4 regions of the Lysinibacillus sp. NPDC097162 genome follow, and region 1 is predicted to be linked to each of the others. Evidence: riboswitches for the same ligand, from Rfam matches in the RefSeq annotation. Region 1 holds a riboswitch; each other region holds the start of a gene.

Region 1 (3,159 bases):
TTATGTTAAGCTAAGATAATGGGAAAATTAAGGCTTTAGGTGGGGTAAAAAATGGTGCATCACGTGCAATCTCTTATTGAACATTACGGGTATTTTGGGATTATTCTTATACTAGTTGGAGGGATTGTCGGGCTGCCACTTCCTGATGAAATTTTTTTAACCTATGTAGGGTATAATGTTTATCGAGAAAATTTAGAGCATATTCCTGCATTAATAAGTGCTGCGGTGGGAGCTGCAGGAGGCATCACCCTCAGCTACTTTGTTGGTCGTCGATTCGGTTTGCCGTTATTACAAAAATATGGGCCAAAAATTTATATAACTGCACAAAAAATTGAGTTTACGAAAAAATTGTTTGAAAAGATAGGGCCTGTATTATTATTAATTGGATACTTTATACCTGGCGTTCGTCACCTTACAGCATATATTGCAGCCATTAATAATTATCCTTATAAAAAGTTTGCTGTTTATGCGTATGCAGGTGCAATAGTATGGACTTTCACATTTATTACTTTAGGGAAAGAGCTAGGAAATAAGTGGCGTTTTGTTGGTATGTATTTATCCCAATACAGCCTCTTTGCTATATTGCTGTTTATAGTAATAATGCTGATTGTGTACTATATTTTTAAAAAAAGAAATACGATTAAATGAATATCGCATGTTAAAAGAAGGTCTGCTGCAAATGTTATATGACATTTGAGGCAGACCATTTTTGTATTGAATTAAGGCAAAATAGCAAATGAACGTACAGGGAATCCAGATGCTTTTTCAGGCTTTGGCACAATATTGAAAATGACTGCTCCTTTTGCTGGTAGCTTATCTAAATTCGTCATCAGTTCAATTTGATATGTATCCTGATCTAGTACAAAGTATTCGCCATCAAGCGTTCCATTTTTACGGAAATCTGCCGCTGAATCTGTATCGAACGTTTCATGACCTATTGCATTGATGTTCCGTTCTGTAAATAAAAACTGCAACGCTTCTAATCCCCAACCTGGAATATGGTTATGACCATCTTTATCTTTATTATTAAATAAATCCTTATCAGGCCAGCGTTTACTCCAATCAGTTCGCAGAGCAACAAATGTACCTGCTTCAATTTCTCCATATTCTGCTTCGAAATCTAAAATATCTTGTACACTTAACGTGAAGTCATTGTCCGATTTAGCTTCCTTGGACTTATCAATAACAATTAGCGGTAGGACAAGTTCTTTTAATTCTAATTCGTCTAAGTAGCGTGTATCTGAAACAAAGTGGATAGGTGGATCGATATGTGTTCCATATTGCCCGGGAAACGTAAATTGTTGTGCAAAGAAGCCGTCATTATGCGAAAAGAGCGTTTCAAATTTGGCATCTTCAAACATAAAAAAATGAGGCGAGTTAGGTCCAAATGTGTGTGTTAAGTCAACCCATTGCTTAGATTTTAATAACTGCAATGCTTGTAAAAGTTCATTTGTCATTTTTATTCCCTGCTTTCTTTATTATGAGTAGTGAATTAATTTCATCATTACATACGAACATTGAAGAGATAAAAATTACGCTTTAGGCAGACGCTTTCCACGTGCAAGCCCCGAGCCGCCTTTTGCTCCATTAAAATGTTCGTGATTTCTTTTAGAAAAACTATTATGAAATTAACTCTTGTTTAAAATAAAATAAAAAAAGAGCCCTCCTTGTAGAAGAGGACTCTCGTGTAACTGAAGTCAGTCTCCTCATCTTCTTGCGAATTTCGCAAATTGGAATTAGCACCATGCCTAAGACTGGTTGCTGAGACTTCATAGGGCCAATCCCTCCATCTCTCTTGATAAGAAAAATATATGAATTTTCAGAAATAGTAATACCAAATACTTTAGCATAATCATAAAAAGTTTACAAGTTCTATAGGAGTGCATGGTTATAAAAAATAAGAAGCTTTTCCCTTACCAATATAAAATTACCGCTATACTACAGCACCCACCTTCTGATAATACAATTCGAATATTATCTGGCGTATATTTCGCTTCAAACTTCGCCGTAACGCCAGCTGAAGAAATGAGTTTTTGTACTTCATCTTGCTTGGAAAGCTGTGCGGCATTTTTAAGATCATGTGCAAATTGATCAGACCCTTCAATTTTCTCTGTCAGTAATTGGGCCTGCTGCATAATTGGCTGAATTTGTTTGGCAGATGTTTTCAACTTCAACGTATTAATAGGCGGGTACGGATTTGGGTTTGGGGATGTGGGCATCGCAAGCTGTCCCGGCAAATGATGCGGTAAAGGCGTATTAGAAGTGCCCCAATGTGGATATTGATAAACATAATACGGATAAGGATTGTAATACAGCAGAATTCCTCCAATCCATGGCTAATATCTTAGTGTATCTTATGTAGCGGCATTATGTTTTGTGTTGAAGAACATCTTTTATATGGAACGTGAGATAAAGGGAAATTAATTAAAAAAGTAGAATAAGTATTAGATACCGTAGAAAAGGGGCAGATGGGATGAATCGTTTAAACTTAATTACATTGGGTGTGAAAAATATGGTAGAATCGCTGGCATTTTATCGTGATGGGCTTGGGTTTGAAGTAGTCGTTTATGGGGATGAAACAAATCCAGATGTTATTTTTTTTAATAATGCAGGAACAAAAATATCTTTATTCCCAATTGAGCGCTTAGTAAAGGATATTGATGAAGCGAATCCACCTGCTGTAGGGAATGGCTTTAATGGCATTACACTTGCCTATAATGGAAAGTCTAAAGAAGAAGTCGATGAAGTATTTTTGTTAGCAAAAAAAGCTGGAGCGAATATTGTAAAGGAGCCTGAAACAGTATTTTGGGGAGGCTATAGCGGTTATTTCCAAGACCCAAACGGCTTTTATTGGGAAGTTGCACACGGTGATATGTGGCAATTTGATGAAAATGACATGTTAATTATTACGCAATAGATTGTCAGTGTGCTTTGATGAAGTTTTGTCAAAGCACGTTTTTTTAAATTAACCGATAGAGGAGATGGTATAGTGAAACCGTTTTGGGAGAAAGATTACTTAGCGGATACGCATTATGCTTTTGGTAACCCAAGTGATGAGGTGGTTGAATGGGCAAAAACATTACAAGCTGGGGCGCGTATTTTAGATATAGGGTGTGGTGATGGTCGGCACGCAGTCTATTTAGCACAGCTTGGGTTTGA
Region 2 (3,159 bases), on a different contig from region 1:
AGCTGATAAAGTTGTTTTACCAGTACCAGATAAACCGAAGAATAATGCCACATCGCCAGCTTCACCTACGTTTGCTGAACAGTGCATTGATAGGATGCCTTGTTGTGGTAATAGGTAGTTCATAATACCGAAAATAGATTTTTTCATTTCACCAGCATATTCAGTACCACCGATTAGGATGATTTTCTTTTCAAGTGATACAATAATGAATGTTTCAGAAGATGTACCATCGATAGCTGGATCTGCTTTAAAGTTAGGAGCTGAGATAACTGTGAAGTCAGCAACATGAGAAGCTAATTCTTCTTGTGTTGGACGGATAAATAATTGATGGGCGAAAAGATTATGCCAAGCATATTCATTGATTACTTGGATGCTTAATTGTGAATCTTTGTCAGCACCAGCAAAACCGTTGAATACGAATAATTCGTCACGTTCTTTTAAGTATTTAACTACTTTTACATATAAGTTATCGAACACTTCCGAAGAAATTGGTTGGTTTACTTTACCCCAGTCAATTTTATCTTTTGTGCTTTCTTCTTCTACCGTATATTTATCTTTAGGTGAACGACCAGTGTATTTGCCAGTTTCTGCACGAACTGCGCCATCTACTGTTAACATAGCCTCACCACGAGATGTAGCTTTTTCCGCTAATTGTGGTACTGAAAGTTGAACGTTAATGTTCCCGCCGTTTAATAATTCCTTCAGTTCGTTTGCAATTTCTACTGAATTCATCGATTAAATACCATCCTTTTTTATAGTATTCCCTTGAGTTTGAGGGAGTTTTTCTTAATTTCAAAAATAGTATAACACAATTGCTTTAATAATCTATACTAATTCAAAAATTATTTTCGTGTTTTAAATAACTTTCAACAAAAAGTCATAAAATAATTGACAACGTTCGACCTTTTACGTAAGATGAGGAATTGAACGGATACTCTTATCCCGAGCTGGTGGAGGGTCAGGCCCTGTGAAACCCGGCAACCTGCATGAACTATTTCACGACATGCGCTGGTGCCAACCTGATGCAAGGGGAAAACCCTTGAACGATAAGAGTGAAAGGTTACGAAGTCATTATTCCTTTCCTCATGTAAAGTACGTGAGAAAAGGATTTTTTTTATTTTCATAATGAATGTAAAGGTAAGTATATACAATTCTTTCCTTATTATAATGACGGATCTTTCGAAATCCTCATGTTAAAAGCAACAACGGCTTGAAAGTTCTATCCTTCAGGAGCGAACTTGACATGGGTAATGAGTACCGTATTAATTTCGCAAATGCTATTTGTAAGAGTAATAGGAGGAAAATCAAATGACAAACCGTCGATTGTTTACATCAGAGAGTGTAACAGAAGGACATCCCGACAAAATTTGTGACCAAATTTCGGATGCCATTTTAGATGCCATTTTAAAAGAAGATCCAAATGCACGTGTAGCGTGTGAAACAACTGTAACAACAGGATTAGTATTAGTAGCAGGGGAAATCACTACTTCTACTTATGTAGATATTAAAGGTATCGTGCGTGATACAGTAGCAGAAATCGGCTATACACGTGGTAAATATGGCTTTGATGCTGAAAACTTAGCAGTACTAGTTGCAATTGGTGAACAATCACCAGATATTGCCCAAGGTGTAGACCAAGCATTAGAAGCGCGCGAAGGTTCTATGACTGATGCAGATATTGAAGCTATTGGCGCAGGTGACCAAGGTTTAATGTTCGGTTACGCTTGTAACGAAACACCTGAGTTAATGCCTTTACCTATTAGTTTAGCGCATAAATTAGCTCGTCGTTTAACAGAAGTACGTAAATCAGGTGAACTAGCATATTTACGTCCAGACGGTAAAACACAGGTGACAATTGAGTATGATGAACACAACATCCCAGTTCGTGTCGATACTATTGTTATTTCAACACAGCATGATGAAGAAGCATCACTTGAACAAATTCAATCAGACTTAAAAGAGTTAGTAATAGCACCAGTAGTACCTAGTGAGTTATTAGATGCTCAAACGAAATATTTCATCAACCCAACAGGTCGTTTTGTTATTGGTGGACCTAAAGGAGATGCTGGACTTACTGGGCGTAAAATCATCGTTGATACATACGGTGGCTATGCACGTCATGGTGGTGGTGCATTCTCTGGTAAGGACGCTACAAAAGTAGACCGTTCAGCTGCATATGCTGCTCGTTATGTGGCAAAAAATATTGTTGCTGCAGGTTTAGCAGAACGTGCTGAAGTCCAACTTGCTTATGCCATTGGTGTAGCACAACCAGTATCAATCGCAGTAGATACATTTGGTACAGGAAAAGTAAGCGAAAGCGAAATCGTACAATGGGTTCGCGAACTATTTGATTTACGTCCAGCAGGCATCATTAAAATGCTAGATCTACGTCGCCCAATTTACAAACAAACGGCTGCTTATGGTCACTTTGGCCGTACAGATTTAAATGTGCCTTGGGAAAATACGGACAAGGCAGATGCATTAAGAGAAAAAGCAAGTCTATAAGCTATTTTGTAAAGAGCATTCGAATATGTGGTAAACATATGCAAATGTTTTATTGAAGGGGCTACGTAATGGCCCCTTTCTAACTTGCTTCAGCATTCACACCCCACTTCTAAAGGTTGGATTTGAATGCTGAAGCAAGTTAAAGGCCCAGACGGATGTCATAGATTTTCTAAGGCGCTTTTAGAGCGTGCTGTAAAAATTTGGATGAAATGATGCCTAGGCGTAATTGATTGCAAAAAAATTCGCGTCTTTCCGTTTACCTTGGAAGGAAATCGCGAATTTATTTTTTATCCTATATAACTTTGTTTATTACTAGAGCACTTACACCTATATCGCAGCCCGCGTATTTTTAGGGCATCCATTATTTTTGAAGAGATTTGTAATATTGACCTTTTTCGGCGTATTCTCTAACGATACGTTCCATGTCTTCTTTATCTTCAGCATTTAATTCACGTACAACTTTTGCTGGACGACCTAATGCTAAGCAATTAGGAGGAATGACTTTACCTGGAGGTACAAGACTACCCGCACCAATAAATGCACCTTCTCCTATCTCTGCCCCATCCAACACGATTGATCCCATACCTATTAATGCATTTTTTCGAATTGTACAGCTATGTAAAGTTACTTGGTGTCCAACTGTTACTTCATCTT
Region 3 (3,159 bases), on a different contig from region 1:
AAACACTCCTTTTCGATCAGTTTTTTAATGCGAGCGTAGCTACTGGCTATGTAGCTACACTCTTTTCATATATTTATTCAAAAGTGGGGGAGCACTTATGAAAACAAATTGATTGTTACCGCCTAAACTGTAGCGGTATTTAGAATTACGTAACATCGACAATCTTTAAAATTGTTCTAGGTTGGTAGCCATTCGAACATTTAACTTAATCCCTAGTATATAGCATGGTTTTAATCAAGTCAACAATACTTATAAAAATACTAGGTATTATTTATAGGAAATTTCAGTTAACTTACCGAATGAGGTAATGATTGATGTAGCAACGTTATACGCATTACCAAATGAGGTACTTCGAATGAGAAAATACGTTAACGCTACGACATGAACCTAATTTATCAATTTATATTAAGCTTCTACTTTTTGCTCAGTAGGTGTTACTTGTGCAATTGCTTGTTCTAAGTCTGCAATAATATCCTCAACTGCCTCTAAACCGATTGATAAGCGAATGAGCGACTCGGATACGCCAGTTTGGATTAGTTCCTCAGCAGATAATTGTTGATGGGTTGTAGATGCTGGGTGAATAATTAACGATTTTGCATCTCCAACGTTTGCTACATGCGAGAATAGTTTCACGCTGTCTATTAGCTGACGACCTGCTTCTCGTCCACCTTTAATGCCAAATGTAAGCACTGAACCGAAGCCATTTTTCAAGTATTTCTTCGCTAAGTCATGGGAAGCAAACTCCTCTAATCCATTATAGTTTACATATTCCACGGATGGGTGGTTACGTAAATATTCAGCAACTGCTAACGCATTCTCATTATGTTTAGGAATGCGCAAATGAAGCGTTTCTAAACCTTGTAGTAAGTTAAAGGCGGCATCAGCACTTAATGTTGGACCAAAATCACGTAGTAATTGCACACGCAGTTTTGTGGCAAATGCAGCCGCTGCAGTATCAATACCGTATCGCAATCCATGATACGATGTGTCTGGCTCTGTAAATCTAGGGAATCTACCTTGTGTCCAATCAAATTTCCCAGCATCTACAACTACGCCACCTAAAGTTGTACCATGACCGCCGATCCATTTTGTTGCTGAGTGAACAACTATATCTGCACCAAAGTCGATTGGCGTTGCGCCATATGGTGAAGCAAATGTGCTATCAATAATTAATGGCAAGCCATTTTCATGTGCAATCGTTGCTACTGCTTCTACATCTAAAACCTTTAAACTTGGATTGCCGTAAATTTCAGCAAACACTGCTTTTGTGTTTTCATTAATCGCAGATCGGAAGTTCTCAGGGTTTGTTTCATCTACAAAAATTGTTTTAATACCGTAGTTTGGTAGTGTATTTGCTAATAAGTTATATGTTCCTCCGTATAAAGAGCTTGCTGCTACGATTTCATCCCCTGCACTTGCTAGATTTAAAATTGAAAATGCGATAGCTGCTGCACCTGATGAAAGTGCTACTGCTGCTGTACCGCCTTCCAGTAAAGCGACGCGTTTTTCAAAAACATCTACAGTTGGATTTGTAATACGTGTGTAAATATTGCCCGCTTCTTCTAATGCAAAAAGACGTTGCGCATGAGCAGTGTCTTTAAATACGAAAGCTGTTGAACGGTACACTGGTACAGTTCGAGAACCTGTCACTGGGTCAGGCTCTTGACCACCGTGTAATAGTAATGTTTCTGGTTTGAAATTCGACATATTTTCTTCCTCCTTAATGGTTTTACGATGGTACCGGAGATGAGGAGGATTTATGTGTAGAAAACAAAAACCCTCTTCAGTTAAGAAGAGGGTTGCGGTTGCAAGTTTTCCTCCCCTTATCTGCCAGATCCAAGTAAGAATCTGTAGGAATTAGCACCTTAGCAAGTTTGTCACTCACTGGTTGCCGGGCATCATAGGGCCTATCCCTCCGCCGCTCTTGATAAGAGTATGTGATTCAATTTCCATCGTTGTTACACAGTATAAACATAGACTTTTTTTCTGTCAACAGTAAAATTTATTTTTTTCTGAAACTTCTGTCTGCTAACTTACGTAATAAGAGCACATACACTATATTAAAAAATAAAAATGAAAGGAGCATTTTTTATGGAAAAAGCCATTATTTTTTTTATTATTATTATCATCGGTTATTTAATCGGCTGTATCCACGGATCTAAAGTAGCACAATTTCTATCGGGTGTAGATTTAAAAAAGACTGGGCATGGCAATGCTGGTGCCTCGAACGCAACGCTTTCTCTTGGCTGGAAATACGGCCTATTAGTGGCGCTAATTGATATTGGTAAAGGCGTCGGTGCTATTCTCTGTGCCATCTACTACTTTTCTTCTAATGCATCACAATTCACTGAAATACAAACGTGGCTCTTAATCTATACAATGGCTGCTAGTGTTATTTTAGGGCATAATTTCCCATTCCATATGGGCTTTAAAGGTGGCAAAGGTACTGCCTCCATTATTGGGATTTTACTTGCTGTCGATTGGAAAATTGCTTTATGTGCACTTATATTATTTGTGATTTTATCTTTTGCTACAAACTATTTAATCGTCGGTGTGTTAGAATTTTATATTGTATTTTGTACGGCAACTTATTTATGGATACCTGGAATTGGCCCAACTATTATTTCCATTCTACTTTTATGCATAGCGTTCATTTTGCATATTGAAAATATTAAAAGGCTATTCCAAGGAACAGAACCGAAAGTAACATCTGCCTTTAAAAAGTCAGTATAAACCAAGAGGATGAGACATATCTTTGAGGACTCTAGTTGGTGGTAACGAGAGGTGTGACTACTCGGCTACAGTACAAACTTAAGACGCAACTGACAGCGTGGCAGCGACGATTACGGCTGATTGTGTACCCGTGGAATGCATCCGCAGAAGCAGACATCAACGCATAGCAAAAAGTGTTAGATTGATAGCAGTCAATCTAACACTTTTTAAATATATTATTTAGCAAATGATGGATCTAGCATTGTACCGTTCTTTGCTAAATTCACATGCCAAGAAAGTGCTTTTTCTAAATCATGCGGTGTATGGTGACCACCTGTTGCTTCATTTGCGTCATTAAAGTACGCCCATAATTGCTCTTTATAATCTGGATGCGCACAGTTTTCAATGATTAGACCGACACGCTCTTTAGGTGCTAAACCTCGTAAG
Region 4 (3,159 bases), on a different contig from region 1:
TAGGCGAGTTTTTAACGTATTACTTAGGTGAAGAGCTTGTGCAAAATCAAATAGCGCCAGTATTAGCAGGAGTATATTCTGGTGACCTACATCAACTTTCGATTGCTTCTACATTGCCGTACTTAATCGATTATAAAAATGAATACGGTAGCATCATCAAGGGGTTTGATGCAAATCGCGAACAATTTATGAAAGCTTCCAATAAAAAGTTTATTTCGTTTAAAAAAGGCTTATCATCTCTAATTGACCGCCTTGAAGAAACGTTAACAGAAGTAGAAATTATTAAAGGTGTAGCAACAACAAGTGTAAAGAAACATGAAGGGCAATATACAATTACATTAGCAAATAGTAGAAAGCTTGAGGCTAATCACGTTGTTCTAGCGTTGCCCAATGAAGCGGTGCAAAGCTTATTACAGGACCCATCGTTAGATCATTATTTTAAGGAATTTACTACAGCTTCTGCAATAACAATTTACTTAGGTTTTGATGTACCGGATGCAGTGCTACCAGCAGATGGAACGGGTTTTATTGTGTCACATAATTCAAATGTCCAATGCAATGCAGCAACTTGGACAAGTCGAAAATGGAAGCATACATCTGCTAATAGTAAATTGCTTGTACGACTCTTTTATAAGAGCATCAATCCTGCGTATGAAAAATTACGTAAGATGACAGATGAAGAACTAGCTGCTGTCGCATTAGACGATGTAAAGAAAAGTTTAGGGATTGATGAAAAGCCAACTGTAGTTAATGTTGCGAAATGGATTGATCAAATGCCAAAATACGATTTAGCACATCATGAGGCATTGAAGGGCTTAACAGCTGAGCTTGCAGAAAGGTATCCAAATTTATCGATTGCAGGCTGTTCTTATTTCGGAGTAGGCATTGGTGCTTGTATTCAAAATGGTAAAAAAATAGGCGAAGAGCTTGGAGAAAAACTAGTATAACGGTAAAACAAATGCGGAAATTTTATATTTTTCTGGAGAAATCTCCTTTGTTAAGTGAAATAGTCTTGACTCTATCGCCTGTAAACGATATGATTCTTTTAATTATTTGAAAAATTCATACTACATTCTTATCGAGAGAAGCCGAGGGACTGGCCCTATGAAGCTTCAGCAACCAACTAATGTCAGGTGCTAAATCCAGAAGACCTTTTTGGTCGAAGATGAGAAGGAAAAACAATTACGATTCGTTAAAGCCTTCTTTTTTTAAAAGAAGGCTTTTTATATTTTTGGATACAAGGAAAGTGAGGGTTACGTTTTATGGGATTGCTAGAAAAGTTAAAATCACATGTATTAACTGCAGATGGTGCTATTGGTACTGTATTATATGGCTACGGCTTGGAGTACTGCCATGAAGAAATGAATGTACAGAGACCGAAGTTAATTGAAAAAATCCATAAAGAATATATTGCTGCTGGTGCAGATGTGATTCAGACAAATACTTACGGTGCTAATGCGATTAAATTAGCACGCTACGGTTTAGAATCGCGAGTTCAGCAGTTTAATGAAGCTGCAATCACGATTGCGAAACGTGCTGCAGCAGATGGCGGACAATTTGTGTTAGGCACAATTGGAGGCATCCGTGGTATTCGTAAAAGTGATGCAACGTTAGAGGAAATTTTATCGACAGTTGAAGAGCAAGCAAATGTGTTACTTGCAGGCAATCCAGATGGCCTTTTACTTGAAACGTATTATGATTTCGAAGAGTTAAGCGCAACGTTGAAAATGTTACGTGCCAAAACAAAGCTACCAATTATTGCGCAGGTGTCGATGCATGAACCGGGCGTGTTACAAAATGGAATGGCATTAAATCAAGCATTGCACGAGTTAGAGGCTCTTGGTGCAGATGTAGTAGGCGTAAATTGTCGTTTAGGACCGCATCATACAATTCAAGCATTTGAAGGAGTTGAGCTTCCTGAAAAAGCATTTATGTCTGCATATCCAAATGCATCCTTGCTAGATTTAGAGGATGGGCGTGTCGTATATGAGTCAGAAGCTGATTATTTTGGTCGTGCCGCAGTTGCACTGGTTGACCAAGGTGTTCGTTTAATCGGTGGTTGCTGTGGTACAACACCAAAGCACATAGCAGCAGCGAAAAAATATTTAGAAGAGTTAACACCTATTGAAGAAAAGTTAGCAAAGCCTGAAAAAGTACAGGTTGTACGTGAAGCAGAGCCTGCGACGTATGAGCCATTGCACGCGAAGGTAAAGCGCGAGCGTTCGGTTATCGTGGAGTTAGACACACCGAGGCATTTAGAAATTGACGGCTTTATTCAAGGTGCGAAAAAATTATATGAAGCAGGCGCTGATGTAGTGATGATGGCAGATAATTCACTTGCATCGCCCCGCATTAGTAATGTGGCAATGGGTGCGTTATTGAAGGAAACGCACGGTGTCCGACCGTTAACGCATATAACGTGCCGTGACCGTAATTTAATTGGATTACAGTCACATTTAATGGGCTTAAATGCACTTGGCATTCATGATATTTTAGCGGTTACTGGAGATCCGACTAAGGTAGGTGATTTCCCAGGAGCCACAAGCGTTTATGATGTATCTTCTATGGAGCTAATCCAGCTGATTAAACAGTTAAATGACGGTATTTCATTTTCCGGAAAGCCACTTCGTAAAAAGGCAAACTTTTCTGTAGCGGCAGCATTTAACCCAAATGTACGTGTACTAGACCGAGCAGTAGCTCGACTAGAGAAAAAAATAGAGCATGGTGCGGATTACTTTATTTCTCAACCAGTTTATACGAAAGAAAAAATCATTGAAATTTATGAGGCAACAAAGCATTTAGATGCACCAATTTATATTGGTATTATGCCAGTAACGAGCTATAAGAGCGCTGAGTTTTTACACCATGAAGTACCAGGTATCAAACTATCTGACGATGCACTGTCACGCATGAAGGCATGTGGTGAAGATAAGGAACGTTCAACATTAGAAGGGATTGCAATTGCTAAAGAGTTAGTAGAAGTAGCTGCAGAGTATTTCAATGGTATTTACTTAATTACACCGTTTTTACGCTATGATATGACGCTAGAGTTAATGAAATTTATTGAGCAATTGGATGAACAGAAAAAAGGGGTAAGTATAGATGGCTAAGCACTTGATTGAAGAGCAACTAGAGAAACGAATATTAATTCTGGATGGC

Evidence for each region. Region 1 has a riboswitch for S-adenosylmethionine ahead of ACIQXW_RS21470 (cyclase family protein). Riboswitches for the same ligand answer to the same signal wherever they lie in the genome.
Region 2: another riboswitch for S-adenosylmethionine. It lies ahead of metK (methionine adenosyltransferase); the one in region 1 lies ahead of ACIQXW_RS21470 (cyclase family protein).
Region 3: another riboswitch for S-adenosylmethionine. It lies ahead of ACIQXW_RS13835 (O-acetylhomoserine aminocarboxypropyltransferase/cysteine synthase family protein); the one in region 1 lies ahead of ACIQXW_RS21470 (cyclase family protein).
Region 4: another riboswitch for S-adenosylmethionine. It lies ahead of ACIQXW_RS22975 (bifunctional homocysteine S-methyltransferase/methylenetetrahydrofolate reductase); the one in region 1 lies ahead of ACIQXW_RS21470 (cyclase family protein).

The regions. Positions count from the first base shown of each region.
Region 1 covers NZ_JBIWDT010000007.1:172,020-175,178, reverse strand. The annotation lists gene ACIQXW_RS21475 (DedA family protein) at 52-648, shown strand; gene ACIQXW_RS21470 (cyclase family protein) at 720-1,457, opposite strand; SAM riboswitch class I at 1,704-1,805, opposite strand; gene ACIQXW_RS21465 (YuzC family spore coat inner layer protein) at 1,914-2,219, opposite strand; gene ACIQXW_RS21460 (VOC family protein) at 2,474-2,917, shown strand; gene ACIQXW_RS21455 (methyltransferase domain-containing protein) at 2,990-3,159, shown strand, end outside.
Region 2 covers NZ_JBIWDT010000003.1:23,180-26,338, forward strand. The annotation lists gene pckA (phosphoenolpyruvate carboxykinase (ATP)) at 1-732, opposite strand, end outside; SAM riboswitch class I at 935-1,053, shown strand; gene metK (methionine adenosyltransferase) at 1,309-2,505, shown strand; gene ACIQXW_RS14725 (gamma carbonic anhydrase) at 2,867-3,159, opposite strand, start outside.
Region 3 covers NZ_JBIWDT010000002.1:362,642-365,800, forward strand. The annotation lists gene ACIQXW_RS13835 (O-acetylhomoserine aminocarboxypropyltransferase/cysteine synthase family protein) at 406-1,707, opposite strand; SAM riboswitch class I at 1,821-1,934, opposite strand; gene ACIQXW_RS13840 (glycerol-3-phosphate acyltransferase) at 2,092-2,733, shown strand; gene scpC (succinyl-CoA:acetate CoA-transferase ScpC) at 2,949-3,159, opposite strand, start outside.
Region 4 covers NZ_JBIWDT010000010.1:26,028-29,186, reverse strand. The annotation lists gene hemG (protoporphyrinogen oxidase) at 1-947, shown strand, start outside; SAM riboswitch class I at 1,073-1,172, shown strand; gene ACIQXW_RS22975 (bifunctional homocysteine S-methyltransferase/methylenetetrahydrofolate reductase) at 1,263-3,110, shown strand; gene metH (methionine synthase) at 3,103-3,159, shown strand, end outside.